4 regions of the Kineococcus sp. NBC_00420 genome follow, and region 1 is predicted to be linked to each of the others. Evidence: riboswitches for the same ligand, from Rfam matches in the RefSeq annotation. Region 1 holds a riboswitch; each other region holds the start of a gene.

Region 1 (6,978 bases):
GGGATGACCCTGCGGGCTGCGGGGGACGGTGGGGGCGATCTCGACGTCGAAGAAGCCGTCGTCGGAGTCCACGGGAGCGAACTCCGACCCGTCCCAGCTGTCCCAGACCCGTCGGGCCAGGTTCACGAAGCGTTCGGCCCGCTCGTAGCGGTCGGCGTGGTCGAGGTAGCCGCCCCGGCGGAAGTTCGCCCCGGTCCAGGCGTTGTCCGTCGTGACGACGTTCCACGCGGCGCGACCACCGGAGAGGACGTCCAGGGACGCGAGACGGCGGGCCAGGTCGGCGGGGTCGTTGTAGGTGGTGTTCTGGGTGGCGACCAGACCGATGCGGTCGGTCAGACCCGCCAGCGTGGCGAGTTCGGTCAGCGCGTCGGGTCGCCCGACGACGTCGAGGTCGTGGATCCTGCCCCGCTGTTCGCGCAGGCGGAGGCCCTCGCCGAGGAAGAACGCGTCGAGCAGTCCGCGTTCGGCGGTCCGGATCAGCTGCGTGAAGGTGGAGTGGTTCATCTGGGAACCGCTGCGGGGGTCCGACCAGATGGTGCTGTGGTTGACGCCCTGGAAGAAGACGCCGAAGTGGACGACGGCGTTCGGGTAGCGCAGGTCGGTCACGGGACTCCTCAGGCCGTCGCGAACTGGTTGACCGGCCGGGGACGGCCGAGGGTGGTGCGCAACGTCGCACCGGCGGCGGGTGGTCGCAGCAGCCGGGCGACGCGCAGGGCGGGGAACGTGGTGCGCAGCAGCGTGCGGAGGTCCTCGTCGAGGACGGCGGCGTGCAGCCGGACACCGTCGACGGAACCCGCGAGACCGGAGAGGTACCGCGCGAAGCCTTCACCGGACCCCGTCCAGCGCAGCCGGCCCCGTGCGGGAGCCGGGGCGTCGGCGTCGAGCGCCTCGACCCGCTGCGCACCCGAGGCGGCCGCGGTGTCGAGGGCGAACTCGACCTCGAGCACGACCAGCGGACCACCGGCGCTGCGCCGGGTCCGCTCGCTGCCCGTGAGGACGACGTCGACCACGCCCGGGTCGAGGAGGTCGCGTTCGTGGGCGGCCACGACCGGCTGCCCCTGCGGGGGACGGGGCACGGTGAGCGGGCCCTTGACCGAGAAGTTGGTGGCGACGACGTCGACGTGGTGCAACCGGTCGCGGTCGACGTAGCGTCCCGTGGCGACGTCGCGGACCACCGCGTCGTCCTCCCAGGAGTCCCACAACCTCCGTACGGCCCCGACCACGTCGGTGAGTTCCGCCTGCGGGTCGTCGAGCACGGGGAGGTTCACCGTCCGGGCCACGGCGGGGGTGGACGTCGTCGCGATCCAGCCGGCTCGGCCGGCGCTGGAGTGGTCCAGCGACGCGATCTGCGCCGCCACGTGGAACGGTTCGGAGTAGGTGGTCGCGGCGACCGGCAGCAGACCGATCGTGTCGGTGGTCCCGGCGAGGAAGGCCGCCCGCTGCACCGCGTCCAGGTGTCCGTGGGGGTTGCGGGGGTCCGGCAGCGTGGAGTCCTCGAAGGTGAGTCCCGTGAGGCCCTGGGCCTGCGCGGTGACGGCGAACTCCTTCAACCGCGCGGGGGAGAACACGGCGTCGGGGGAGACCCGGGAGCGGCGCCAGGCCGCGGGGTGCCACCCGCCGCCGTCGACGTCGAGGAACACGTGGAAGGGGGGCGGCACGGAAATCTCCTGAGTGGTGGGTACGGCAGCCGTCGTCTGTGTCACAGTGCTCTCCACCGATCGACGAGGAGGCGACCATGCGTGACCGGGTACGAGAACTGTTGGCGCACTGGGTGTCGTCGATCGTGGCCGGACTGGCCATCGCGGGGCAGGGGCAGTGGGGGTACGCCTGGTCGCCGCTGGACGACGAGCCGGCCCCCGGTGAGCTGAGCTGGCCGCAGTTCGAGGGGGAGCTGCGCGCGCTCTTCGCCGAGGCCGAACGTGGTGGGATCGGCGACGGGTCCCGGCCCAGCAGCGAGCCGATGCCCTGACGTCCCGTCCCGTCGACCGGGGTGGATCAGGTCTGGGCGGGTTCGCCCACGGTCAGGCCCGCGGCCTTCCAGGCCGGGAAACCGCCGTCGACCTGCACGACGTCGGTGAAGCCGGCCGCCAGCAGTTCGGCAGTGACGGGGCCGGAGCCCGCGGGGGAACCGCAGATCACGACGATCTCCTGGTCCTTCCCGGTGAGTTCCGCCAGCGCGGTGTCGGAACCGAGGGCGAACTTCTCCGCCACCTGGGTCTTGGCCACGACGACGGCCTGCGGCAGGTCGCCGGCGGCGGCCCGCCCGGCGTCGCTGCGGACGTCGACGAACAGCGCACCGGCGGCGACGGCGCGCCCGGCGGTCTCCGCGTCGACGAGCGGTGCCTGGGGTGCTGCGGGGGTGTCGCTCACGTCGTGTCTCCTCGGTTCGTGCGGTCGGCCCCGGCGATCGCGCGAGTCCGTCGTCGCTGCTGGCTGAGGCGTCGGCGAGGTGCTCACCCCAGGTCCGCGTCCGCACCGGGCGCGGGCAGGAAGGACGCGGGTTCCGGGCGAGCGTCGGTCGTGGGACCCCAGTGCCCCGCGACGATCCCGTACTCGAGCTCCGGCCCGGCACCGACGAACTGCTCGACCGCGGCCAGCAGCCGTTCGACCTCGGCCGATCCCGTTCCGACCCCGGTGGAGACCCTCAGACCGCCGTCGGCCAGACCGAGGGAGTCGGCGAACCGGTGGGCGCAGAACCGTCCGTCGCGCACACCGATCCCGTGCTCGGCCGAGAGGAAGGCCGCGACCTCGGAGACCGAGCGACCGGGGACGGTGAAGGTCACGACCCCCACGGCGTCGTCGGGGTGCGGGCGCACGACCTCGACGCCGGCCAGCGCCGTCAGCCCGCCGACGAGCCGTTCGCGCAGCGCCTCCTCGTGCGCTTCGAGCGCTCCGGGGGCCAGCGTCGCGAGCGTGCTGCAGGCCTGGGCGAGGGCGACGGCGCCGAGCACGTTCGGGGAACCCGCCTCGTGGCGGTCGGGCCCGGTGGCCCACCGCACCGCGTCGTGGCGCACGTCGAGGGTGGCGCCCCCACCCGCGAGGTAGGGATCAGCGGCGTCGAGCCAGTCGCGACGACCGACGAGCGCGCCCGCTCCGTAGGGGGCGTAGAGCTTGTGCCCGGACAGCGCGATCCAGTCGATCCCGTCGCGACCGAGGTCCACCCGGCGGTGGGGGAGCAGCTGCGCCCCGTCGACGGCGATGCGGGCGCCGGCCGCGTGCGCGGCCCGGGCCAGCCGACGCAGCGGCAGCACCTCACCGGTCACGTTGGAGGCACCGGCGACGGCCAGCAGCGCGTACCCGCCGCGGGCGAGCTCGGCCTCCAGCAGCGTCGCGGTCTCCTCCGCGTCCGACCCGCCGCGCAGGACCGTGGTCAGGGCTGAGCGCTGCCACGACAACAGGTTCGCGTGGTGCTCGACGTCGGCCACCAGGACCCTGGAGCCCTGCGGGACCGCCCGGGCGAGCAGGTCGAGCGCGTCGGTCGTGCTCCGGGTGAAGACGACGACGTCGTCGGGGCGTGCCCCCAGGAAGGTCCCGACCTCGGCCCGGGCCTGCTCGAACAGGGCGGTGGAGACGCGCGAGAGGTACCCGGCGCCGCGGTGGACGCTGGCGTAGTGGGGGAGGACCTGGGCGACGCGGGTGGCGACCGAGGTGAGGGCGGGTGCGCTGGCGGCGTTGTCCAGGTTCGCGTAGGTGGTCGACCCGCCCTGGGCGAGCGGGACGCGGGTGTCCCGGCCGACCACGGGCAGCAGCGGCGCGACGGGCGCCGGGCAGCGGAGGGGGGAGAGGGTGCTGAGCGTCACGAGGAGTCTCCTGGAGGAACTGGACCCTGCCGGGAGGACCGGGATCGCCCCGGCGAGGTCCGCGCTTGCCGGCGCCACTGCGGCGTCGACCAGGTCGTCACCCGGGGCACCCCGCCGCGGAGGGAGGGTTGCCGGCCAGCGAGCCGGGGCTTGTCGCTGGCGCTCATGACCTGCGCTGAGGTTGTCACGTCGGACCCCGCTGAGCAAGATCGGCGTGTCGCGAACCCGTCGGAACTCCCTCCAGAACCCCACGTGTCGGGTAGTTCCTCCGTTCGGGGGAACCCCGGAACAGCACTTGTGGATCGCGTCGACCCCGGTCTACATTCGGTGAACACCATCCAGAGCGGCCGAGAGTCCTGGCTCGACGACGCCGCAGCAACCCCCCGAGCCCGGGCGAGGGTGCTAAAGCCAGGCCGATGGAGTTCGTGATGCGCCCCACCGATGTTCCTGACGCGTACCCGGTTCCGGACCGGGGCCGGCCGCGATGACGCTGGCTCCCCTCGTCGCCGCCGCGACCGGGAGGCCCACCGTCAGTTTCGAACTCTTCCCGCCCCGTTCCGAGATCGGGCGGGAGTCGTTGTGGCGCAGGCTCTCCGATCTCCTCGACACGCACCCCGACTTCGTCTCGGTCACCTTCGGGGCGGCCGGCGCGACGAGGGGACCGAGTCGGGAACTGCTGGCCCACGTCCTGGGTTCGACGGCCGTGCCGGCGATGGCCCACCTGACGTGCGTGGGGTCCTCGCGACGTGAGGTGGTGGAACTCGCCGGCGAGTTCCTCGACGCCGGTGTCCGCAACGTCCTCGCGCTGCGGGGCGACCCGCCGGTCGGGAGCGCGGACTGGACCCCGCACCCCGACGGTCTGGCGACCGCGCGGGACCTGGTCGAACTGCTCCAGGTCGCCGACCGGCGGCGCTCCGCGCTGCGGGGCGGCCGCGTCCCCGTCGACGAGGGTCCCCTGACCCTCGCCGTGGCGGCCTTCCCCCGCGGTCGCGACGCGGAACTGGCGGCCCTGCGCGCCAAGCAGGACGCCGGTGCGCACTTCGCGATCTGCCAGGTGACGTTCTCGGCGGAGGAGTACGCGACCTTCGTGCGCCGGGCGCGCGCCGCCGGGGTGAGCATCCCGCTGCTGCCCGGCATCGCCGTGACGGACGACGCCCGCCGGTTGCAGCGCATCGGCGAGCTGGCCGGTGTCCCGGCCCCGGAACAGCTGCTCGCGGCGCTCGACACCGACGACACCGCCCAGCGCCGCCGGGCGTCGACGGCGTTCTCGTCGGGACTCGCGGCGGGACTGCTCGACGCCGGCGCCCCCGGACTGCACCTCTACACGTTCAACGCGGCGGAACCCGCGCTCGACCTGCTCGACCACCTGAACCTGCCCCGATCCATCCAGAGCCGCATCGCTGCGGTAGGAGGTCCCACCCCGTGAGCACCGAGAACTTCCCCACCTGGACCGCCACCGTCCTCGGCTACCCCCGCATCGGCGCCGACCGCGAGGCCAAGAAGGCCCTCGAGGCCCTGTGGGCCGGTCGCGCCGACCGCGACACCACCGAGGCCGCCCTGGCCAGGGTCCGTGCCGCCACGGTCCGCCGGCTGAACTCCCTCGGCCTGCCGGCGCACGACGCGTCGATCCCGTGCGCGTTCTCGGCCTACGACCAGGTGCTCGACGCCGCCGTCGCCCTCGGCGCCGTCCCGCCGCGCTTCGCCGACGTCGTGGGCGAGGACGGCCGCGTCGACCTCGTGGGGTACTCCACGATCGCCCGCGGTCGCGGTGCGGACGCCCCGCTGGAGATGACGAAGTGGTTCGACACCAACTACCACTACCTCGTCCCCGAGATCTCCCCGTCGACGGCCTTCCGGTTCGCCGACGACCGTGGGGTGCGGGAGTTCGCCGAGGCGCTCTCCGACGGGTTCCTGACCCGTCCCGTCGTGGTCGGGCCCGTGACGTTCCTGCTGCTGGCCAAGGCGACCGACGACGCCCCGGCGGGTTTCGCCCCGATCTCCCGGCTCGACGACCTGCTCGGCGCCTACGAGGAACTCCTCGCCGCCTACGCGGCAGCGGGGGCGGAGTGGGTGCAGCTGGACGAACCGGCGCTCGTCAGCGACTCCGCGACGAACGGCGTCGAAGGTCTCGCCGACCTCGTCCGCCGCGCCTACGACCGCCTCGCGGCGCTCGAGGGCCGTCCGCGTCTGCTGGTCGCGACGCCCTACGGCGACCCGGGTGATCTCCTGGAACCCCTGGTCGCCACGGCGGTCGAGGGTCTCGCCCTCGACCTCGTCCGCGGCGCGACGCCGGCGCGTCCGGAACTGCTGCACGGCAAGACGGTCGTCGGCGGCGTCGTCGACGGGCACAACGTCTGGCGCGCCGATCTCGTCGAGGCGCTGGCCCGGCTGCGGACCCTCGAGGGTTCCGCCGCCCACGTCGTCGCCGGGACGTCGACCTCCCTGCTGCACGTCCCGCACGACGTGACCCGCGAGACCACCCTCGACGAGCGCCTGCGCGGCTGGCTCGCCTTCGCCGACCAGAAGGTCGCCGAGGTCGTCGTCCTGGGCAAGGCGCTGGGGGACGCGGCGTCCGTCCAGACGGAGCTCACCGCGTCGGCGCAGGCCCGGGCCGACCGCGTCGGTGCCCCCGGCGTCGTCCGTCCCGAGGTGCGCGACCGGCTCGCAGCGCTCACCCCGGAGGCCTTCGGCCGCAGCGACTACGCCGTGCGCCGCCTCGCGCAGGAGCAGGCGCTGGGTCTGCCGGCGCTGCCGACGACGACGATCGGCTCGTTCCCGCAGACGAGCGAGATCCGCAGGGCGCGGGCCGCGTGGACGCGGGGGGAGCTCACGGAGGCCGCCTACGAGGAGTTCCTCAAGGCGGAGATCGACCGCGTCGTGGACCTGCAGGAGGAACTCGGGCTCGACGTCGTCGTGCACGGGGAACCCGAGCGCAACGACATGGTCCAGTACTTCGCCGAGCAGCTCGACGGTTTCGCCGTCACCGCCCACGGCTGGGTCCAGTCCTACGGGTCGCGCTGCGTGCGCCCGCCCATCCTCTGGGGTGACGTCGTCCGTCCGGCGCCGATCACCGTGCCCTGGAGCCGGTACACGAAGACGCGCACGACGAAGCCCGTCAAGGGCATGCTGACCGGCCCGGTGACGATCCTCGCCTGGTCCTTCGTCCGCGACGACCAGC
Region 2 (6,978 bases), 2.1 Mb from region 1:
CGTTGCGAGCAAGGAAGGCCGTGACACCGTCGGCGATTCCCCGGGCTGCGGTGGCCCGGAAGTCCGGGTCCGAGACGAGGGTGGCCTCCTCGGCGTTGCGCATGTTGGCCGACTCCAGCAGCGCCGACGGCGTCCGCGCGAGGTTGAGCCCGGCGAGGTCGGAACGCCGGGTCAGCCCCGGTTCGACGAGGTCGCCGAGGTAGTCGGCCCGGGGCAGGCCGGTGGCCGTCCCGAAGGACGCGAGCAGGTCCCGCGCCGCGACGTCGGAGGCGGCCAGCACGGCCGCGTTGCCGCCGTCGGGGGCGAGCGCGGGCTCGACGACGTGGAACCCGCGGGCGCTCGCCGCGGCCCCGTCGGCGTGGATGGAGACCGTGAGCGCCGCACCGGCGGCGGTGGCGATGGCGGCACGGGCGTCGACGCAGGGCCCGACGCCGGTGTCGTCGTCGCGGGTCAGCACGACGGTGACGCCCCGGGCCCGCAGCAGGTGGGCGGTGCGCAGGGCGACGTCGAAGGCGTAGGCGTGCTCGGGGTAGCCGGCGTCGGTGCTGGTCCCGGTCGTGTTGCAGGGCTTCTCGAAGCCGCCCGCGGGCACCAGCGCGTCGATCGCTGCGGGGTTCGCGGCGTTCCCGCCGTTGTGGCCGGGGTCGAGCACGACGACGGGTGCAGGGGTGCTCGGCGAGGGGGCCGCCACTCGGACCTCCGCGCTCGCGGTGGGTGCGGGTGCGGGCGCAGGCGGCGCGGAACACGCGCTCACCAGCACCGCGACGGTGGTCGCGAGGAGTCCCGGTCGGCACCGCACGGCCCCAGCGTGTCACGGACGGCCTGGGTGGTCTTCAGCCACGGCGGTGCACGAGGTGAGCTTCCACTCCCGCGAGTGGTCGCAGCGACGGCATCACCGCCTTCCTGGTGGCGCAGCTCTGAGGCGCCCGGCTCCGGGGCGCAGCGTCAGGCGGGGACCGGGGTGGTCGCCGCGACGACGGCCTCGTCGAGTTCCGCGCCGAGGTCCAGGTCCTCACCCGCGACGAGGCGGGCCTCGAGTTCGCGCACCTTCGGGATGACGAGCTCGCCGAACGCCTCGACCTCCTCCTTGACGTGCAGGAAGCCGAGCAGCAGCAGGTCCACCCCGACGAGGCGGTAGGCCAGGATGCGGCGGGCGACCTCGTCGGGCGTCCCGACCAGACCGGTGCGGAAACCGTCGTTGTACTGGACGAGGTCGCGGAACTCGCTGTCGGCCCACATGCCCTTGCCGTCCCTGGTGGAGTTCCCGGCCTCCTGGACGGCGGCGCCGAAACCTTCGACCTTGGTGCGGTCGGCCTTGGCGATGATCTCCTCGAGGACGGCCTCGGCCTCGTCGCGGGTGTCGCGGACGACGGCGAAACCGTTGAGCCCGAACCGCACCGAGCGGCCGTTGCCGGCGGCGAGGGCGCTGACCTCGCGCACCCCGGCGGCGGCGGCGGCGATCGACTTGCCGTTCATGAAGTACCAGTCGCTGACCCGGCCGGCCATCGCCTGCGCGGCAGTCGAGTTGCCTCCCTGGAACAGTTCCGGCTGCACCTTGGGCTGCGGGCGGAAGGTGATGTCCTCGGCGTTGAAGAACTCACCCTGCTGGCTGTAACCGTCCTCGGTCCACACCCCGCGCAGCAGGGCGATGAACTCCTCGGACTGGCGGTAGCGGTCGTCGTGCTCGTGCCAGGTGACCCCGAGCTGGGTCGCCTCGTTCTTGAACCAGCCGGAGACGACGTTCAGCGCGAGGCGGTTGTCGGTGAGTTCCTGGGTGGTCGCTGCGAACTTCGCGAGGACCCCGGGGTGCCAGAAGAAGGGGTGCACCGCGGCGATGACCTTGAGCTTCTGCGTCGCCAGCAGCAGGGCGAGGGAGAACGACGTCGACTCGTGCTGCGCGTCCGCCCCGTAGGAGGCGAGGTAGCGGACCTGGGTCAGGGCGTACTCGAAACCGACGCGTTCGGCGGCCTGGGCGACGGCGACGTTGTAGGCCGGGTCGTGGCTGGTGCGCTGCTCGATCGTGGAGACGACCAGGCCGCCCGACACGTTCGGGACCCAGTAGGCGAACTTCAGCGGCTCGTTGACGGACATGGTGGTGCTCCTCCATCGGTCCTGGCGGTAGCACCCGGGTTCGGGTTGCTGCGGCGTCGTCGAGCCAGATCTCTCGGCCGCTCTGGATGGTCCTGCGAACTGTAACGCCTCGTCGGCGGCCCCGCAGCGACTCGGGCCGGCCCGGCACCGGAGGGGTCCGGCGCAAGCCGTTGCGCACGAACGATTTCGAAGCCGGGTGCGGATATCCGGTACCTTCCCGAACCGCTTGACGGACCCCGGTTCGGCTGTCACTGTCGAATCAGGTCATGAGTACCAGCGCGAAGCCCCGGCTCGCTGGTCGGCAACCCTCCTTCCGTCGTGGGGTGCTCCGGGTGATGACCCGACCCGCGGGTGTCGCGGGTAAGGACGTTGAAGGAGACGCACGTGTCCCACCAGACCTGTCGACGCTGAGCGTCCGCACTCCCCGCTGAACACCCCGGGCCACCCCGTCCGGCGGTCCCCCCTGCGCCGGTCCGCCCGACGCTCCCCCGCCGCGCCCTCGCGCGCCCCACGCCGCCCTGGAGACGACGTGATCGAGCCATGATCGAGCTGAGACAGCTCACCAAGACCTACGGGAGCACCACCGTCCTCGACCGCCTCGACCTGCTCGTCCCCGCCGGCAGCATCACCGCCGTCGTCGGGCCGAGCGGGGCCGGCAAGAGCACCCTCGCCCAGTGCGTGACGCTGCTGACCCGGCCCACGTCGGGTTCCGTGCTCGTCGGCGGCCAGGACCTGACCCACCTCGGGGAGGGACGGCTGCGCGAAGCCCGTCGCCGCATCGGCACGATCTTCCAGTCCGACGGGCTGCAGACCCGGCGCACCGCCGCCCAGAACGTGGAACTCCCGTTGCGCTACCTCGGGGTCGTCCCCCGCGAGCGGCGTGCCCGGGTCGCCGAGCTGCTGGAGCGGGTGGGTCTGGCCGACCTGGCCGGCCGCTACCCGCACGAGCTCTCCGGCGGTCAGCGCCAGCGCGTCGGGATCGCCCGCGCCCTGGCCCTGCGCCCGAGCGTGCTGCTCTCCGACGAGGCGACCTCCGGGCTGGACCCGCGCTCGACGGCCTCGATCGTGGCGCTGCTGCGCGAACTGCGCGACGACCTCGGGCTGTCCATCCTGTTCATCACCCACGAGATGGACACGGTCGTCGAGGTCGCGGACTCCGTGGCCCGACTCGAGCACGGCCGCATCGTCGAGTCGGCGCCCCTGCTGGACGTCCTGCGCGACCCGGGGTCGCCCGTCGGGGCCGCGCTGCTGCCCCGACGGGCGGTCGCCACCGATCCCCGGCTCGTCACCTGGACGGTGCACTACCGCGGCGACGACGTGCCGGCGGACTGGCTGACCAGCACGGCCCGCGAACTCGGTCACGACCTCGCCCTGCTCGGCGCCTCCGTGAGTGCCGTCACCGGGCGGACCGTCGGGCACGCCACCCTCGGGGTGCCGGACTCGGTGGACCCCGCGCGGCTGATCGCCGCCCTCGAGCGACGGGGACTGCACACCCGCGCCACCGAGGCGCCCTCGACCCTGGAGCTGGTCCCGTGAGCCCCGCCGCCCTCCCGCTGGCCTCGAACCTGGACACGCCCCTGCCGCAGATCCCGGCGCTCGTCCTGCCCGCCCTCGGCGACACCCTGCTGATGGTCGGCATCGTCATGGCCCTGGTCGTGCTGCTCGGGGTCCCGCTGGGGGTCCTGCTGCACAACCTCGCCCCGGACGGGTTGCTGGAGAACCGCCCGGCCCACCGCGTCCTCGGCTGGGTGGTCAGCACCGGGCGGTCCCTGCCGTTCCTGGTGCTGATGGCGGCGCTCGTGCCGTTCACCCGGTTCGTCACGGGTACGAACATCGGCATCCGGGCGGCCGTCGTGCCGATGGTCCTGGCCGGCACCGCGTTCTTCGCCCGCATCGTGGAGAACTCGCTGCGCTCGGTGCCCCCGTCGGTGGTCGCCGTCGCGAAGGCCTCGGGAGCCTCTCCGCTGCAGGTCATCACGAGTGTGCAACTGTCCGAGGCGCTGCCCTCGATCATCGGCGGCCTCACCATCAACACCATCGCGATGATCGAGTACTCGGCCATCGCCGGGACGATCGGCGCCCCCGGGGTCGGCTACCTCGCCATCACCTACGGGTACCAGCGCTTCGACCACGCCGTGATGATCGCGACCATCGTCGTCCTCGTCGCCCTGGTCGCCTCCGTGCAACTCCTCGGCGACGCCCTGGCCCGCCTCGCGGACCCGCGCGCCCGTCGCCGCAGCGCCGCCCCCACGAACTCCCCCACCGCAGACCTGGAGAACTCCCTTGTCCACTGAGACCCGCCCCGACGCCAAGCCCGCCGACGACCACGGTTTCGAGGTCCGCCGCCGACGACTGTGGCCGTTCGTGGCCGGCGGTGCCGTCGTCCTGCTCGGGATCGCCGCCGCGGTCGTCGTGCCCCGTCTCGGCGGCGAGGACAGCGCCAACACCCAGGCGGGCGCCACCCTCTACGTCGCGACCGCCGAGGGCAACGCCCGCGAGGAGGCCCTCATCGACTACATCGCGAAGGACGTCGCCCCCGCGCACGGCATCCACGTCGAGTTCAAGGCCCTGGCCGACAGCAACACCATCAACCGCGCGGTGAACGACGGCGAGGTCGCGGGCACGATCTACCAGCACAAGCTGTGGCTGGGTCAGGTCCTGCAGGCCAACCCGGGGTTCCAGGAGACCGCGGCGACGCCGGTCTTCCGGTGGGGTTTCGGCCTGTGGTCCTCGAAGTGGAAGACGCCGGCGGAGATCCCGCAGGGCGGCACGATCTCGCTGTACTCCGACCCGGCGAACGAGTCGCAGGGGTTGTTCGTCCTGGAGAAGGCGGGGCTCATCACCCTCGAACCGGGGACGGACATCGGGACGGCGACCGTCGACGACATCGCCGAGAACCCCAAGGGCCTGCAGTTCACGCTGCTGGACTTCGGCGCGCAGTCCCGCGCCCTGCCCGACCTCGACGCCGCCGTCGGCTACACCGAGTACTACCTCGCGGCCAAGATCCCGATCGAGCAGCAGATCTTCGCGCCCGCCGCCCCGGACGAGTTCGCGGGCCAGCTCACGGTGGGCACGAAGTGGATCGACACCGAGAACGTCAAGGCGCTCATCGCGACGTTCCAGGACCCGAAGGTCCAGGAGTACCTCTCGAACGACGCCGACGTGAAGGGTGTCCTGCTGCCCCTCGACGCCACCTGAGCCAGGCGCCCACAGCAGTGATGCACCCTTGCGTCGACACGCCGGCGGCCACCGCCTGGACGTCGGCGTGTCGACGCGAGGCTGCAGAACTACTGCGGGGTCGGCACCAGCCCGGCCAGCACGAGGCAGGCCACCGCCAGCACCAGCAGGATGGCGACGTCCACCGGGCGGGAGCGGACCGCGAGCGATCCGGCCACCCGCACCGGCAGGACGAGGCGCAGCACGGCGGCGACCGCGAGGTCGGCGCCGAGCAGCACCCCGCCCGACGTCGGCCCCGCGAGCAGGGTCAGCCCCAGGGCCAGCACGACCCCGCCGACGAGGGTCAGCAGGACCGCGTTGCCCGGGGTGGGAACCCGCTCGGGAGCCTGGGTCATGGATCGACGCTACCGGGGTCGCTCAGTGCGCGAAGTGGCGCGCGCCGGTGAAGTACATGGTGATCCCGGCCTTCGTGGCGGCCTCGACGACCTCGGCGTCCCGGATCGACCCGCCGGGCTGCACGATGGCGCGCACCCCGGCGTCGATGAGGATCTGCGCCCCGTCAGCGAAGGGGAAGAACGCGTCGGAGGCGGCGACGGAACCGGTGGCCCGCTCCACGCCGGCGCGTTCCACGGCCAGCTTGCAGGAGTCGACGCGGTTGACCTGACCCATGCCGACACCGACGGAGGCGCCGTCCTTGGCCAGCAGGATCGCGTTCGAGCGCACCGAACGCACTGCGCGCCAGGCGAACTCGAGGTCGGCCAGGACCTCGGGCGAGGCGGCCTCGCCGGCGGCGAGGGTCCAGTTCGCGGGGGCGTCGCCCTCGGCGTCGATGAGGTCGAGGCTCTGCACGAGCACCCCGCCGGACACCATGCGCCACTCCTGCGGGCGGCGGCCGTAGCCCTCCGGCAGCTGCAGCAGCCGGACGTTCTTCTTGGCCTGCAGCACCTCCAGCGCCTCGGGCTCGAAGCCCGGGGCGATGACGACCTCGGTGAACACCGGCGCGACCTGGGCGGCCATGGCCGCGGTCACGACGCGGTTGGCGGCGATGACCCCGCCGTAGGCGGAGACCGGGTCGCAGGCGTGCGCCTTGGCGTGGGCGTCGGCGACGTCGGAACCGGTCGCGATGCCGCACGGGTTGGCGTGCTTGATCACCGCGACGGCGGGGCCGGCGAGGTCGAACGCGGCGCGCAGGGCGGCGTCGGCGTCGACGTAGTTGTTGTAGGACATGGCCTTGCCGTGCAGCTGGACGGCCTGCGCGATGCCCGGTCCGGCGGTCGGGTCGGCGTAGACGGCGGCCTGCTGGTGCGGGTTCTCGCCGTAGCGCAGGACGGCGCTGCGTTCCAGCGCCATCCCCGTCACCGCGGGCCAGCCCTCGTCGTCGGCGGCCAGCGTCTGCTGCGCGAACCAGCCGGCCACGGCCGTGTCGTAGGCGGCGGTGTGCGCGAACGCGGCCGCGGCCAGGCGCTTGCGGTCGCTCAGGTCGAACCCCCCGTCGGCGACGGCCTTCAGCACGTCGGCGTAGCGGGCGGGGTCGACGACGACGGCGACACTCGGGTGGTTCTTCGCGGCCGCACGGACCATCGACGGCCCGCCGATGTCGATCTGCTCGACGACCTCGTCGTAGCCGGCGCCCGAGGCGACGGTCGCGGCGAAGGGGTAGAGGTTCACGACGACGAGGTCGAAGGGTTCGACGTCGAGCTCGGCCAGCTG
Region 3 (6,978 bases), 2.8 Mb from region 1:
CGTCGACCCAGCCGGCCTCCTCGACCTCCAGCGGGATGCGCCGCACGAAACCGTCGAGCAACCACACGGCGACGGGGACGTTGGCCAGGCCGTTGACCAGGACCAGCCCGATCGCGGAGTTCGTCAGGTCCGCCTGCTTGAGCAAGTAGTACAGCGGCAGGACCGCCACGATCGGCGGGGCGCAGTAGCTGGCCAGCAGCACCGTCTGCAGACGCTCACCGCGCGCCCCGGCCCGGGCGGTCACGTAGGCGGCGGGTACCGCGACGATCGAGGTGAGCAGCGTCGCCCCGATCGCGACGACCCACGAGTTCGCGAGCATCGTCGAGAGCGGGACCGTCGCGAAGGCCTTGCTGAAGTTCGACCACACGAAGTTCGTCGGCAGCCAGCCGCCGTTGGCGATGTCGTCCACGCTGCGCAGCGACAGCGAGACCATGAACAGCATCGGCAGCAGCGCCACGAACGCGACGGCCGCCAGGATCACGCGCAGACCGCTGCGGCGCAGCACGGCGCCGGTCACCGGTCGGCCTTCACGGCACGCGAACGCACCAGCGTCACCACGGTGGTGAGGACCCCGACGACCAGGCCGAAGACCAGCGTCTCGGCGGCGGCCGTCCCGATCTCGTAGCTGCCGCGCATGCCCGTCCGGAAGATCTCGAAGCTGCTGACGATGGTGGAGACCCCCGGCCCGCCCTGGGTCACCACGGTCACCAGGTCGAAGACCTTCAACCCGATGACGAGTTCCAGCAGCAGGACCGAGAGGACGTTGGGGGCGACGACCGGCCAGACCACCGAGGTGAACGTGCGGAACGCACCGGCGCCGTCGAGGGAGGCCGCCTCGCGGAGTTCCTCGGGGACCCCCAGCAGGGCCGCGAAGACCAGCAGGGTCACCAGGGGCGTCCACTGCCAGACGTGCATGACGATCAACGCGGCGAAGGCTCCCACGCTGTCGCCCAACGGGTTCGCGCCGGGGAAGCCGATCGCCGAGAACAACCCGCCGAACGCGCCCCCGACCGGGGCGAGCATGAGCTTCCAGGCCACCCCGACCATGACGGGCGGCGTGACCAGGGGCAGCAGGAGGATCGTTCCCACCGCGCCGAACCGGGTCCCCCGCGCGTGCAGCAACAGGGCGAGGGCGATGCCGAGTCCCGTCGCGACCAGGGCGGCCACGACGGCGAAGACCACGGAACGGACCAGCGAACCCGCGAAGGCCAGCGACTCCCAGGCGTCGACGAAGTTGTCGACCCCCGTGAAGTGCTGGAGGGGTTTGCCCAGCGACGACTTCGTGAAGGCCAGGGCCACGACGAACACCGTCGGGTAGACCAGCATGAGCGCCAGCCCCGCGAGGCTGGGCGCGGCCAGCCACGTCGAGACGTGCCCCGGCCGGTGGCGGCCGGGGACCGCGCGCCGGGCCGCAGGATCGCGGCGACCCCGCCGCGGCCCGGGCACGGTGCGCTGCCCGTCCAGGAGCTGGCTCATCCGAGTTCCTTCTCCCAGCTCTCAGCGGCCTTGTCGAGCGCGGCCTGCGGTTCCGTGGACCCCTGGATGGCGAGCGCCAGCTGGTCGACGAGGTCCTGCAGCGCCTTCGGCGCACCGGCCCGGCTCGGCCAGGCCAGCGGGTCACCGTCGAGACCCTCGCGGATGACGTCGGTCGCGATGCCCGCGGCCGTGGCGTAGTCGGTGGAGTCCAGGACGGTCTTGCGCGCCGGGTCGATCCCAGAACCCGCGGTGGAGGCGAGCAGCAGGTTGTTCTCCTGGTTCGTCGCCCACTTCACGAAGGCGGCGGACTTGTCGATCTGCTGGGAGGCGCTCGAGACGCCCAGGCCGAACCCGGCGTCCAGCGCGGTGCGCGCGGTCGTGTTCTTCCCGCCCACGGGGAGCGTGACCACGCCCCACTTGTCGACGATCTTCGAGCCGGCCGGGTCCTGCGCCTTCAGCCCGAGGTCGGTCCAGGTGTCGAGCATCGCGCCCTGACCGGAGAGGAAGGCGGAGTTGGCCTGGTCGAAGCCGGTCTGCAGCGGTGTCGGCAGGGCCGCGGGGGAGACGTCGATGAGGTGCTGCAGCGCGGCCAGCCCCTCCGCCCCGTGGAACGCGGCCTTGCCGTCGGAGCCGACGAGCGTGCCGCCGTAGCCGGCGAGGCGGTTGATGAAGGAGCAGCCCAGGATCATCGGGACCTGCTGACCCTCGACGATCGCGCCGTAGACGCTGCCGCCGGAGTCCTGGGTGATCTTCGCGGCGACCGCGTCGTAGTCGTCCCAGGTGTTGGGCGGTTCGACGCCGTACTTCTCGAAGACCTCGGTGTTGTAGTAGAGGACGTGGGTGTCGCCGTCGAAGGGCAGGCCGTAGCGCTTGCCGTCGATCAGGGTGTACGGGTCGTAGATCGAGGGCAGGAAGTCGTCGGTCGCGATGTCGGTGTTCGCGCCGATCCAGTCCGTGAGGTCGACCAGGGCGCCGGCGTCGACGAGCTGGCCGAGGCCGAAGTAGAAGTAGTCGAAGACGTCGAACTCCCCGTCGCCGCCCTGCACGTCCAGGATCTGCTTGCTCGTGAGCTGGTCGTAGGGGATCGCCGTGACCTCGAGCTTCCCGCCGAACTCCGCCGCGAACTTCTTGCCGAGCAGGTCCGTGAAGGCCAGCACGTGCGGCTGGTTCACCATCAGCTTGATCGTCGCCCCCTTGAGGTCGACGGCCTTCCCGGCGCTCAGGCCCGAGGAGGTGCTCTCGTCACCGCAGGCGGCCAGCGTGCCGGTGCCGGCGAGCGCGCCGAGGCCGAGAGCCCCGGAGAGGACCCGCCGACGGGACGCGAGGAGTCGGGAGGTGCTGGCGGGCAGGAGGGTGCGACGGGGCGCGGACATGGGTGTGCTCCGGGGGGTAGGCGGACGGTGACCGTCCGTCGGGGTGCGCGAGGGCGCGGGGGAGGAGGTCGAGCGAGGTGCTGCGGGGATGCGGCGGCGGTGCTCAGACCGCGCGCGGCGTCCCCCGGCGCATCGGAGCGCCCTGGCGACACGCCGTGGAGGCGGCGCGCGAGAAGTCGACGTGGAAGCGCCGGGTCAGGGTCGAGCGGGTACGGCTGATCACGCTGTTTCCTCCATCGCCCTGGCGGGAGCACCTGCCGCTGCGCGGTGGTTGCTGTGGCGTCGTCGAGCCAGGTCTCTCGGCCACTCTGGATGGTGTTGATCGGAGAGTAGCGGACCGCCGGCCCCCTTGGCGACGGTTGCCGCGGACGGCCCGGACCCGTCCTGGCGAGCTGTGCGACACTGACAGTGGTCGAGCGTTCCCTACACCGGGCGCCCGGCCCGCTGTCGAGACCGTCGCCCTGCGCGCGGGCTCCGGGGAGCGCCGCGGTCCAGTGGAAGGACCTCGCAGGCGCCCCGGGCCACACGCCGGACGTCGACCGCCGGCGGCACGGACGGAGCACGCGAAGAGCGCGAACCCGTCGGTGCACACAGAGGACTTCCGTCGGGTGCGGGACGACCCACCCGGCGATTCCGACCAGGACGCTCGCGCGGCCGTGGGTTCACCGGTGGAGCGGGCGCCGCGGGCGAGCGGAGCACCCGTGAGCACCACACCCGAAGAGAACGACGCAGCAGCAGCCGAGGGCGCGGCGACGACGCGGCCCCGCCGGCGCCGTGCGGCGAGTCGACCCGCCGGTCCGCCGGCCCACGTCGACGTGTCAGGCGAGACCAGCGCCGCGGCCGAGCCCGCCACCCCCGCCACCCCCGCTGTGGCGGAACCGACGCCCGATCCCGTCGTGGCGGCGGAGCCGGAGCCCGTCGTGGCCCCGGCACCCGAGCCTGTCGTGGAGACCGAGGCGCCGCCGCGTCGTCGTGCGCGTCGGGCGACCCGCAAGGTCGCGACCCCGGCCGAGGTGGCCGCCGAACCCGTTGTCGCCGAACCCGTCGTGGAACCCGTGGCGGAGGTGACCCCCCAGGTCGAGGTCACCCCGGAACCCACCCCCGAGCCCGCCGTCGAACCGGCCGCCGTGGAGACCACTGCGGAGGCCCCCGCCGAGGCCCCGGCCGCGGCCCCCGCCCGTCGTCGTCGCAGCCGCAAGACGGCCGTCGCGCCCGTGGTGCCGGCCGTCCCCGTCGAGGAGGAGCCCGTCGAGGCCGCTGCGCTCGCGCAGGACGTCCCGGTGGAGGAAGCCCCCGTCGAGACCCCCGTCACCCCGGTGGCGGAGGACCCCGACCTCATGGACGACCCGGTCCTGCTGCGAGCCGCCGGGTTCGCCCAGGGACGACGGGCCCCCAGCGAGGGTGAGCGTGCCGCCGACGCGGCCGCCCGCGCCACCGCCCTCTTCTTCCAGGCCCCCGTCGACGAGGAGCCCGTGCGTCGCAGCCGTCGCGCCTCCGCACCCGCCGGCCCGCCCCCCGTCAGCGACCAGGACACCTTCGCCTTCGACGGCGAGGAGGACGGCGAGTCCGACGTCGAGGTGGACGACGCCCTCGACCGGACCGGTGACGAGGACGACCAGATCGATGACCAGGGTGACGCGGGCGACGACGACCACGACGACGACGACGACGGTGGTGCGCCGCGTCGGCGTCGCCGCCGCGGTGGCCGCGGTCGCCGCAGCCGCACCCCCGTCGACGGTGACGTCGAGGACGAGTCGGGCGAGACCGGCGCGGACGACGAGGACGTCGCCGAGACCGACTCCGGGGACCAGACCGAGGACCCCGAGGACGAGACCGAGCAGGACGACGACGGCGAGGAGTCGAACGGGTCCTCCCGCCGCCGTCGTCGCCGTCGCCGTCGCAGCGGTTCCGCGGAGTCCGAGGACGTCTCGCCCGACGACCCGCCGAACACCGTCACCCGGGTCCGGGAACCGCGTCGTCCCCGTGCCGCGGTCACGATCGGTGGCACCGGCGAGGACGAGATCACCGCGCTCAAGGGCTCGACGCGTCTCGAGGCGAAGAAGGTGCGCCGCCGCGAGGGCCGCGAGCAGGGCCGCAAGCGCACGATCCTCACCGAGGCCGAGTTCCTGGCCCGCCGCGAGTCCGTCGAACGCGTGATGGTCGTGCGTCAGCAGGACGACAAGACCCAGATCGGCGTCCTCGAGGACGGGATCCTCGTCGAGCACTACGGCGCGAAGTCCGCGCAGACCACGATGGTCGGCAACGTGTACCTGGGCCGCGTGCAGAACGTGCTGCCCAGCATGGAGGCCGCGTTCATCGACGTCGGCAAGGGCCGCAACGCCGTGCTGTACGCCGGTGAGGTCAACTGGGACGCCGCCGGGCTCGAGGGGCAGCCGCGCCGGATCGAGGCGGCGCTGAAGTCCGGCGACTCCGTCCTGGTCCAGGTCACCAAGGACCCGGTCGGGCACAAGGGTGCGCGACTCACCAGCCAGGTCTCGCTGCCCGGTCGCTACCTCGTCTACGTCCCCCGCGGGTCGATGACGGGCATCTCCCGCAAGCTGCCCGACACCGAGCGCGCGCGGTTGAAGAAGGTCCTCAAGCAGGTCGTCCCGGAGGGGGCCGGCGTCATCGTGCGCACGGCCGCCGAGGGTGTGGCCGAGGAGGAGCTGGCCGCGGACGTGCAGCGGTTGCAGGCCACCTGGGAGGCCATCGAGGCCAAGGCGTCCAGCAAGAACTCGCCGATCCTGCTGCACGGCGAGCCGGACCTCACCGTCCGTGTCGTGCGCGACGTCTTCAACGAGGACTTCACCCAGCTCGTCGTGTCCGGGGACGAGGCGTGGGAAACGGTGCGCGACTACGTCGACGACGTGGCCCCCGACCTCGCTGACCGGCTCGTGCGCTGGGAGGGGAGCGAGGACGTCTTCGCCCACCACCGCATCGACGAGCAGCTGCAGAAGGCGCTGGGCCGCAAGGTCTGGCTGCCCTCGGGCGGTTCCCTGGTCATCGACCCGACGGAGGCCATGCACGTGGTCGACGTCAACACCGGGAAGTTCACCGGTGTCGGCGGGACCCTCGAGGAGACCGTCACCCGCAACAACCTCGAGGCCGCGGAGGAGATCGTCCGTCAGCTCCGGCTGCGCGACATCGGCGGGATCATCGTCATCGACTTCATCGACATGGTCCTCGAGTCCAACCGCGACCTCGTGCTGCGCCGCCTCATCGAGTGCCTGGGCCGGGACCGGACCAAGCACCAGGTGGCCGAGGTGACCTCGCTCGGGCTGGTCCAGATGACGCGCAAGCGGACCGGACAGGGCCTCGCGGCGGTCCTCGAGGAGCTCGACGCCGCCGCCGACGCGAACCCCGCCCCGCAGCCGACGCCCACGGGTTCCTCGAGCTCCTCCAGCGGTTCCTCCGGCCCCTCCTCGAACGGTGGGGGCAACGGCGGTTCCGGTGGCAACGGGGGCAGCACGAAGTCCCGCTCGCGCCGTGGTCGGGGCCGGGACAAGGGGGCCGAGGGGGAGACGGAGAACGGCCGTCCCGCCGGCGACGCCCCCTCGGTCGAGGGATCCTCCTCGAACGGCTCCGCCCCGCGCGGGGAGTCCGAGCAGGACGCCCCCCGGGAGCCCGCCAAGGACTCCGCGGTCCTCGCCGCGATCGCGGCCGTGGCCGCGGCCGCCCGCCACAAGGAGCGCGAGGAGCGCGAGGGGTCCGCCCCGGGCGCCTCGTCCGCGGGCGACTGAACGACTCGGCCGGCCGTTCGCGGCCAGCCGTTTTGACCCATGGGACGGCGTTCCGTACGCTTGACCCTTGGTGCGCCATCGTGCGCGAGCCACAGACCGTCCATCGGTCTGCTGGCCTTCCAGTTGTGACGAGAGAAACGGGTTCGTTGTGGTGTACGCCATCGTCCGCGCCGGCGGCCGGCAGGAGAAGGTCTCGGTCGGCGACGTGCTGACCATCGACCGTGTCCCCGTGGCCAACGGGGAGACGCTGCAACTGCAGCCCCTTCTCCTCGTCGACGGTGAGACCGTGACTCACGAGGCTTCGGCTCTCGCGGGTGTCAAGGTCGTCGCCGAGGTGGTCGAGGAGGCCAAGGGCCCCAAGATCACCATCCTGAAGTACAAGAACAAGA
Region 4 (6,978 bases), 2.6 Mb from region 1:
TCGGCGTCGGAGGTGAACGTGAAGGTCAGGGTGACGTCGGTGATGCCGACGGGCACCTCGCGCGAGACGCCGAGCGTGCCGCGGGCGTCCCAGTGCGCCTCGGCGGTCACCGACGCGTTGCGCAGCTCCACGCCCATGGCGGTGGCCACGCTGCGCAGGGTCACGCCGGCGCAGGCCGCGACGGCCTCGCAGAGCATGTCGGCGGAGCACGCCTCGGTCCCGTCGCCCCCGGCGGCGGGGTGCAGCCCGGCGCGGGTGGTGCCCGCGAACCCGTCGACCGACACGCCGATGGACTGCCCGTCCAGCACCGCCACGGCCTTCGCGGGGACCAGCGCCTGGGCCGGGTCCTCGCGGTAGGCGTCCTTCAACGGCTTCTGCAGGGCCCTCAGTTCGGTCGAATCCACCGGGCGAGCTTAGGCCCCCGTGGGGCCGGCCCCGCAACACCCGCGAAGATGCTGCCGTGAAGTGGACCACTGCCGTCAGCAAGCTCGCCGACGTCGCCCAGGGGTGCGAGCACGCGAACTCGTTGCCCACCGAGCTGAACCTCTTCCGCGCCGAGGAGGCGTGGGTCTTCGGCGCCCTGCTCGGCCCGCAGCAGGACAGCGAGGACCCGACGTTCGTCCGGGTCGCCGTCGTCGTCGACCTCCCCGAGGACGAGTGCGCGCTCTTCAGCCGACCGCAGGCCGGTGAGTTCTGGCTCAACGCGTCCGGACTGGGGAAGAGCCCCGTCCAGGTCCTCTTCCGGTCCGCGCAGGCCCCGGTGTGGAACCACCTGGTCGAACGGCCGGTGCGGTTCTGGGCCCGGGAGGAGGGCCTGGACCACGAGGCGCTCCTGCAGCTGCGCAACGGCGACGGCGAGGCGCTGCGCCCCGAGGCGCCCACGGACGGGGAACTGCGCGAACGCCTCGACCGCGACCTGCGCGCGAGCCTCGAGGCACTGCGCCGCACGGCCACCGACTACGACGGGAAGCGTTGGGCCCGGGCCAACCACAAGAAGCTCGGCGACGCGCTGGCGGACGCCGCCCTGGGCCTGCTGAGCCTGCAGGACGCCCGCGACGCTCTGGGCGCGAACGGTCTGGACGCGTGAGCGACGAGAAGCTGACGTACCGGCTGCTGACCGGCCCCGACGACCGTTCCTTCTGCGAGAAGGTCACGGCGGCCCTGGCCGAGGGCTACGTCCTGTACGGCAGCCCGTCGGTGACGACGACGGACGGGCGCACCGTCGCCGCGCAGGCCGTCGTCCTCCCCCACGTCCTGACCCGACCCGGTGACGGCGGGGCGGCGTGACCGAACGCCTGCGCTGAGACGCGGGCAGTCCTACGGTCGGCTGAACACCGGCGCGGGGGCGATTTGACGGGTTCGACGACGGGAACCTACGGTTCCCCCACGGTCATGAGTGACAGCGACAAGCCCTGGCTCGCTGTCCGGCAACCCTCCCCCGCGGCGGGGTGCCCCAGGTGAAGACCAGGCCGGACGACCCCGTCCGGCAAGCGCGGAACAACGGACGCCGTCGATCACGGCGTGCTGCGAGCCGCGCGCCCGCCGTTCGACCACCGGAGTGCCACCGTGTCCAGCCCCGCCCCCGCCCTGCCCGACAAGCCGAAGCGCCGCGGCCTCCTCATCGGGATCGTCGCGGCCGTCGTCGTCGTGGTCGTGGTGATCGTCGCCGTCGTCCTCGGGACCCGCAAGGACGACACCGCGACGACCACCGCCGCCGGTTCCGCCCCGGCCCAGACCGTGAAGATCGGCGTGGCCGACAAGTCGCTGGACTACTGGACGACGTACGTGGACCTGGCGAAGTCGAAGCTGAACGTGACCGTCGACCTGGTCAACTTCTCCGACTACAGCCTGCCGAACCCGGCGCTGTCGCAGGGCGAGATCGACCTGAACCAGTTCCAGCACATCCAGTACCTGGCGAACTACGACGTCACCGCCGACGACGACATCCAGCCCATCGGTGGCACCGCCATCTACCCGCTGCCGCTGTACTCGACCACGGCGAAGAGCCCGTCCGAGCTCCCCGAGGGCGCGAAGGTCGCCATCCCGAACGACGACATCAACCAGGCACGCGGCCTGCTGGTGCTGCAATCGGCGGGTCTGCTGACCCTCAAGGACGGGGGCAACGCCTTCTCCTCGATCGAGGACATCGAGACCAAGAAGGTCGACGTGACCGCCATCGACGCCTCGCAGACCGCGAACGCGCTGCAGAGCGGTTCCGTCGCCGCCGCGATCGTCAACGTGAACTACGCGACCAGCGCCAAGCTGCCGGAGACCGACGTCATCGCCAAGGACGACCCGTCCGACCCCTCGGCCGCGCCCTACGTCAACATCTTCGCCGCGCGGGCCAAGGACAAGGACAACGAGACCTACCTGAAGCTGGCGGCCCTCTTCCAGGACCCGGCCGTGCAGACGGTGTTCTCCAAGGACTACCCGAACGCGGTCGTCTCCGACCGCAGCGCCGCGGACCTGCAGGCCGACCTCGCCACCGTCGAGGCCGACGCGAAGGCCGCGAAGGGCAAGTGAGCGCCCTCGTCACGCTGGAGAACGTCTCCAAGCGCTTCGACCGCCGCGACGGCCAGTCCGTCGCGGCGGTCGACGACGTCTCCCTCGACGTCGAGGAGGGAGAGGTCCTCGCCGTCATCGGCTACTCCGGCGCCGGCAAGTCCACGCTCGTCCGCCTCGTCAACGCCCTCGAGCTGCCGACCTCCGGCAGCGTCAGGGTCGGGGGGCAGGACCTGACGAAGCTGTCGGAGGGCGAGCTGCGCACGGCCCGGTCGAAGATCGGGATGATCTTCCAGCAGTTCAACCTGTTCCGCTCGCGGACGGTCGCCGGGAACGTCGCCTACCCGCTGCGGGTCGCGAAGGTCCCCGCGAAGCAGCGCGACGCCCGCACCGCGGAACTCCTGGACTTCGTCGGTCTCCTCGACCGGGCGCACGCCTACCCTGAACAACTCTCGGGTGGGCAGAAGCAACGCGTCGGCATCGCCCGCGCGCTGGCCACGAACCCCCCGCTGCTGCTGGCCGACGAGGCCACCAGCGCGCTGGATCCCGAGACCACGACCGAGGTCCTGTCGCTGCTGCGGCGGGTGAACACCGAACTCGGGGTGACGATCATCGTCATCACCCACGAGATGGACGCCGTGCGCCAGATCGCCGACCGCGTCGCGGTCATGGAAGAGGGGCGGATCGTCGAGGTCGGCGAGGTCTACGACGTGTTCTCGAACCCGCAGACCGCCGCGGCCCAGCGCTTCGTGCGCAGCGCCACCCACGACCGGCCCCCGGCCGAGACCCTGGCCCGGCTGCGCACCCACCACCCCGGCCGGCTCGTGAGCGTCCGCATCACCGACGAACCCGGTCTGCAGCAGCGCATCGACTCGGTGTTCCGGAGCACCGGCGCGACCGCGGAACTGGTCTTCGGCGGTGTCTCGGAGATCCGCGAACGCCGGACCGGCTCACTGACCTACGAACTCAGCGGCCCCGACGTGGACGGCACGCTCCGTGCGCTCGCCGCCGACGGCGTGCACGCCGAAGAGGAGGTCTGATGGCCGGGAAGGGCTTCTTCGACGGTTTCCTCGACAGCGTCGACGTCTTCCGCGAGTCGATCTGGCAGACGTTGTTCATGACCGGCATCTCGCTGGTCGTCGCCGGCGTCCTCGGGCTCGCGTTGGGCATCGCTCTCTACGCGACCAGGCCGGGCAACCTGTTCGGCAGCCGGTGGGTGTTCGGGATCATCGGGTTCGTCGTGAACCTGGTGCGCCCGATCCCGTTCGTCATCTTCCTGGCCGCCATCAGTCCGCTGCAGCGGGTCGTGGTCGGGACGACGATCGGGACCACGGCGGTCACGTTCGCGATCTCCCTCGCGGCCGCCTTCGCCGTGGCACGCATCGTGGAGCAGAGCCTCGTCAACGTCGACCCGGGGGTCGTCGAGGCGGCACGCGCCGTCGGGGCGGGACGGGTCTCGATCCTGCTGAAGGTCGTCGTCCCGGAGGGCCTCGGGCCGTTGGTGCTCGGGTACACGTTCATCTTCATCGGCATCGTCGACATGTCAGCACAGGCCAGCCTCGTCGGCGGCGGCGGTCTCGGCGAGTACGCCATCACCTACGGCTCGCAGCGCTACGACAACGGCATCATCGTGGTCAGCGTCGTCGCCATCGTGGTCATCGTCCAGGTGGGTCAGCTCGTCGGGAACCGGATCGCCCGCGGCGTCATGCGCCGCTAGTCCCCGGTTCCCCCGGACCCCCCGTCGTGATCGCGACGGGGGTTCCGCCGTTCAGGGGCAGATGACGTCGTAGACGTCGGTGTGCATCTTGAACCGTTCGTAGCTCTGGTGGTCGGTGACCTCGCCGTCGGAGTTCAACCGGAACGTCCCGGACCCGGCGTCGATCTCGACGACCTTCCCGGTCGCGGTGACGACGTCCTGCCGCTCGACGTGGACCCCGCTGCGCAGCCCGGCAGCGAAGCCCAGGCGGGCGAGGGGGCCGGTGGACTCGGAGACGACGACGTCGGCCAGCCCGTCGTGCGGGTCGGCGCCGGGAACCAGGGGGGCGCCGCCGCCGATGGTGCCGCCGATGCCGATGCCGACCATCAGGACGGGACGCTCCCCCGGCGACACGGTGGTGCCGTCGACGTCGACGCGCAGCCGGAACCCCTTGCCCGCGCTGACCCCCGCCCAGGCCGCACCGACCGGGTAGGCGCCGGCCCGGAGGAAGCGCTTGAGCCGCTGCGCCTTGGCCGTCGCCGACGCCCCGATGCCCGCGTGGACGGTGTTGACGGTGATCCGGTCGTGGGAGTCGACGAGGAGCTCCAGCCCCTTCGGGCTCCCCTGGGCGACGACGCGGGCCGCGGCGACCGGGTCCAGCGGCAACCGCAGCGAGCGGGCCAGGTCGTTGCCGGTGCCGAGCGGGACGATGCCCAGCGGCCCCACCGAGCGGGTCGCTCCCGCGTTCCAGAGCAGTTGCAGCGCAGCGTGCAGGGAGCCGTCCCCGCCCAGCAGCACGACCCGGCGGCCGCCCGCCCCGAGCAGGGCGGCGCGCAGGTCGTCCAGGGAGCTCGTGCGGCGCAGCTCCACGTCACCGTGGCGGCGCAGCTCCTGCACGGCGGCGTCGACCGCGCCGGTCCGCGCCGATCCCGCCCCCGCGTTGACGACGGCCAGGTACTGGTTCCCACTCACGCCTGCCCAACGCACCAGGACGCCGACTCGTGCCGGACGCCCCGGACCTCACAGCGGACGCCAGGTCCCGTCCGCCTCGAGCACCTCGCCGACCCCGTCCCACCGGTAGACGGGGCGACCGCCGCTGACCACGTGCACGGCGCGCGACATCACATCGAGCGGGTCCCCGGACCAGACGGCGACGTCGCCGTCGAGACCGGGGGCCAGCGACCCGACGCGGTCGTCGATCCCCAGGATCACGGCCGGGTTGAGGGTCAGGGCTCGCAGCGCCTCGTCGGGGTCGAGGCCCTCCTTGACGGCCAGGGTCGCGGAGAGGGCGAGGAACTGGATGGGGACGACGGGGTGGTCGGTGGTCAGCGCGATCCGCAGCCCCGCGCCGGCGAGGATCCCCGGCACGCTCAGCGAGCGGTGGCGCAGTTCGGGCTTCGAGCGCGAGGTGAGCAGCGGACCGACGACGGCCGGCAGCCCCTTCTCGACGAGCAGGTCGAGGACGCGGTGGCCTTCGGTGACGTGGTTCAGGACGAGCCGGTAGCCGAACTCCTCGGCGAGGCGGACCGCGGTCGCGATGTCGTCGGCGCGGTGGGCGTGCTGCTGCCAGACGAGTTCGCCGGCGAGGACCCGGGCGAGGACCTCGGCGTCGCGGTCCCGGTCGGTGGGCGGGTCGAGGGGTTCACCCTTCTCGGCAGCGCGCGTCCGCTGGGCGCTGAACCGTTGCGCCGCCGCGAAGGCGTCGCGCAGGGCGGCCGCGATCCCCATGCGGGTCGAGGGGCCTCCGGAGTTCTTCCGGGGGTTCTCGCCGAGCGCGCTCTTCACCCCGATCGGCGCGCGCAGCAGCATCTGCTCGACCGTGGCCCCCCAGGTCTTCAGGGCTCCGGTCTGTCCCCCGACCACGTTGGCGGAACCCGGCAGGACGGCCACGGTGGTGACCCCTGCGCTCAGGGCGTCGGCGAAACCCTGGTCACGGGGGTCGACCCCGTCCCAGGACCGCAGCCGGGCGCCGCGGGGTTCACCCTTCTCGTTGACGTCGGCCCCGTGCCAGCCCTCCCCCTCGGCGTGGACGCCGAGGTGGGTGTGCGGGTCGACGAAGCCGGGCAGGACGAACCGGCCGGTCGCGTCGAGCACGGGGACGTCCGCGGGGACGGGCACGTGGGCGCCGACGGCGACGATCCGGCCGTCGCGGACGAGCACCGTGCCGGGTTCGCGCTCGCCGTGCCAGTCCGGGGTCAGCCGCAGCAGCGTCCCTCCCACGACGGCGACGTCTCGGGAGACCTGTTCACGGTGCGGTGCGGGCATCCGGCCACTCTCGCAGCCGTCAGGACGGGAGGGAACTCCTGGTCTCCGGGACGTCCACCGCGGCCGCCGGGGCGCCCTGACGGAGGCGGGCCTGGTGAGCGGTCGTGAAGCGACGTTCCACGAGGCGGTGGAACCCGTAGCTGACGGCCAGGGCGAGCGGCAGGACGACCAGCAGCATCACGGCGAACCGGGCGCCCACCCCCCAGGGGCGGTCGAGGGTCAGCAGGTTCCCGAGGCCGAGCAGCGGACTGTGCAGGAGGTAGAGGCTGTAGGACCAGAAGCCGATCCAGACCAGCGGGCGCCACTGCAGGACGGCGTGCACGGGGGTCCGGGTCCCGGCCACGGACTGCTGCGCCAGGGCCAGCAGGACCAGGGCCACCGCCGCACCGACGACGACCTCGGTGAACCACAGGTCGCGCAGACCGTGCCCGGGGACGAGCAGGAAGAGGACCGCGACCACGACGACCGCCACCACCGCGAGCAGCCCTGCGCGGGGAAGCGCACGGGCCCGGGCG

Evidence for each region. Region 1 has a riboswitch for S-adenosylmethionine ahead of OG218_RS08280 (methylenetetrahydrofolate reductase). Riboswitches for the same ligand answer to the same signal wherever they lie in the genome.
Region 2: linked by a shared signal. The riboswitch ahead of sfnG (dimethylsulfone monooxygenase SfnG) and the one ahead of OG218_RS08280 (methylenetetrahydrofolate reductase) in region 1 are both predicted to bind S-adenosylmethionine.
Region 3: linked by a shared signal. The riboswitch ahead of OG218_RS22235 (ABC transporter substrate-binding protein) and the one ahead of OG218_RS08280 (methylenetetrahydrofolate reductase) in region 1 are both predicted to bind S-adenosylmethionine.
Region 4: linked by a shared signal. The riboswitch ahead of OG218_RS21105 (MetQ/NlpA family ABC transporter substrate-binding protein) and the one ahead of OG218_RS08280 (methylenetetrahydrofolate reductase) in region 1 are both predicted to bind S-adenosylmethionine.

Annotation. Positions count from the first base shown of each region.
Region 1 covers NZ_CP107930.1:1,702,964-1,709,941, reverse strand. The annotation lists gene OG218_RS08305 (NtaA/DmoA family FMN-dependent monooxygenase) at 1-606, opposite strand, end outside; gene OG218_RS08300 (LLM class flavin-dependent oxidoreductase) at 615-1,658, opposite strand; gene OG218_RS08295 (hypothetical protein) at 1,736-1,969, shown strand; gene OG218_RS08290 (rhodanese-like domain-containing protein) at 1,996-2,370, opposite strand; gene OG218_RS08285 (aminotransferase class V-fold PLP-dependent enzyme) at 2,454-3,800, opposite strand; SAM riboswitch class IV at 3,857-3,971, opposite strand; SAM riboswitch class I at 4,132-4,223, shown strand; gene OG218_RS08280 (methylenetetrahydrofolate reductase) at 4,285-5,226, shown strand; gene metE (5-methyltetrahydropteroyltriglutamate--homocysteine S-methyltransferase) at 5,223-6,978, shown strand, end outside.
Region 2 covers NZ_CP107930.1:3,820,876-3,827,853, reverse strand. The annotation lists gene OG218_RS18910 (N-acetylmuramoyl-L-alanine amidase) at 1-799, opposite strand, end outside; gene sfnG (dimethylsulfone monooxygenase SfnG) at 946-2,091, opposite strand; SAM riboswitch class I at 2,101-2,184, opposite strand; SAM riboswitch class IV at 2,354-2,464, shown strand; gene OG218_RS18900 (methionine ABC transporter ATP-binding protein) at 2,632-3,627, shown strand; gene OG218_RS18895 (methionine ABC transporter permease) at 3,624-4,385, shown strand; gene OG218_RS18890 (MetQ/NlpA family ABC transporter substrate-binding protein) at 4,375-5,289, shown strand; gene OG218_RS18885 (DUF3017 domain-containing protein) at 5,379-5,663, opposite strand; gene purH (bifunctional phosphoribosylaminoimidazolecarboxamide formyltransferase/IMP cyclohydrolase) at 5,686-6,978, opposite strand, start outside.
Region 3 covers NZ_CP107930.1:4,530,047-4,537,024, forward strand. The annotation lists gene OG218_RS22225 (carbohydrate ABC transporter permease) at 1-517, opposite strand, end outside; gene OG218_RS22230 (carbohydrate ABC transporter permease) at 514-1,476, opposite strand; gene OG218_RS22235 (ABC transporter substrate-binding protein) at 1,473-2,849, opposite strand; SAM riboswitch class I at 3,080-3,168, opposite strand; partial or broken gene OG218_RS22240 (Rne/Rng family ribonuclease) at 3,506-6,184, shown strand; gene rplU (50S ribosomal protein L21) at 6,738-6,978, shown strand, end outside.
Region 4 covers NZ_CP107930.1:4,272,878-4,279,855, reverse strand. The annotation lists gene OG218_RS21120 (OsmC family protein) at 1-404, opposite strand, end outside; gene OG218_RS21115 (DUF7711 family protein) at 461-1,087, shown strand; gene OG218_RS21110 (DUF1737 domain-containing protein) at 1,084-1,287, shown strand; SAM riboswitch class IV at 1,389-1,499, shown strand; gene OG218_RS21105 (MetQ/NlpA family ABC transporter substrate-binding protein) at 1,567-2,523, shown strand; gene OG218_RS21100 (methionine ABC transporter ATP-binding protein) at 2,520-3,542, shown strand; gene OG218_RS21095 (methionine ABC transporter permease) at 3,542-4,219, shown strand; gene OG218_RS21090 (diacylglycerol/lipid kinase family protein) at 4,271-5,170, opposite strand; gene OG218_RS21085 (amidohydrolase) at 5,219-6,463, opposite strand; gene OG218_RS21080 (acyltransferase family protein) at 6,483-6,978, opposite strand, start outside.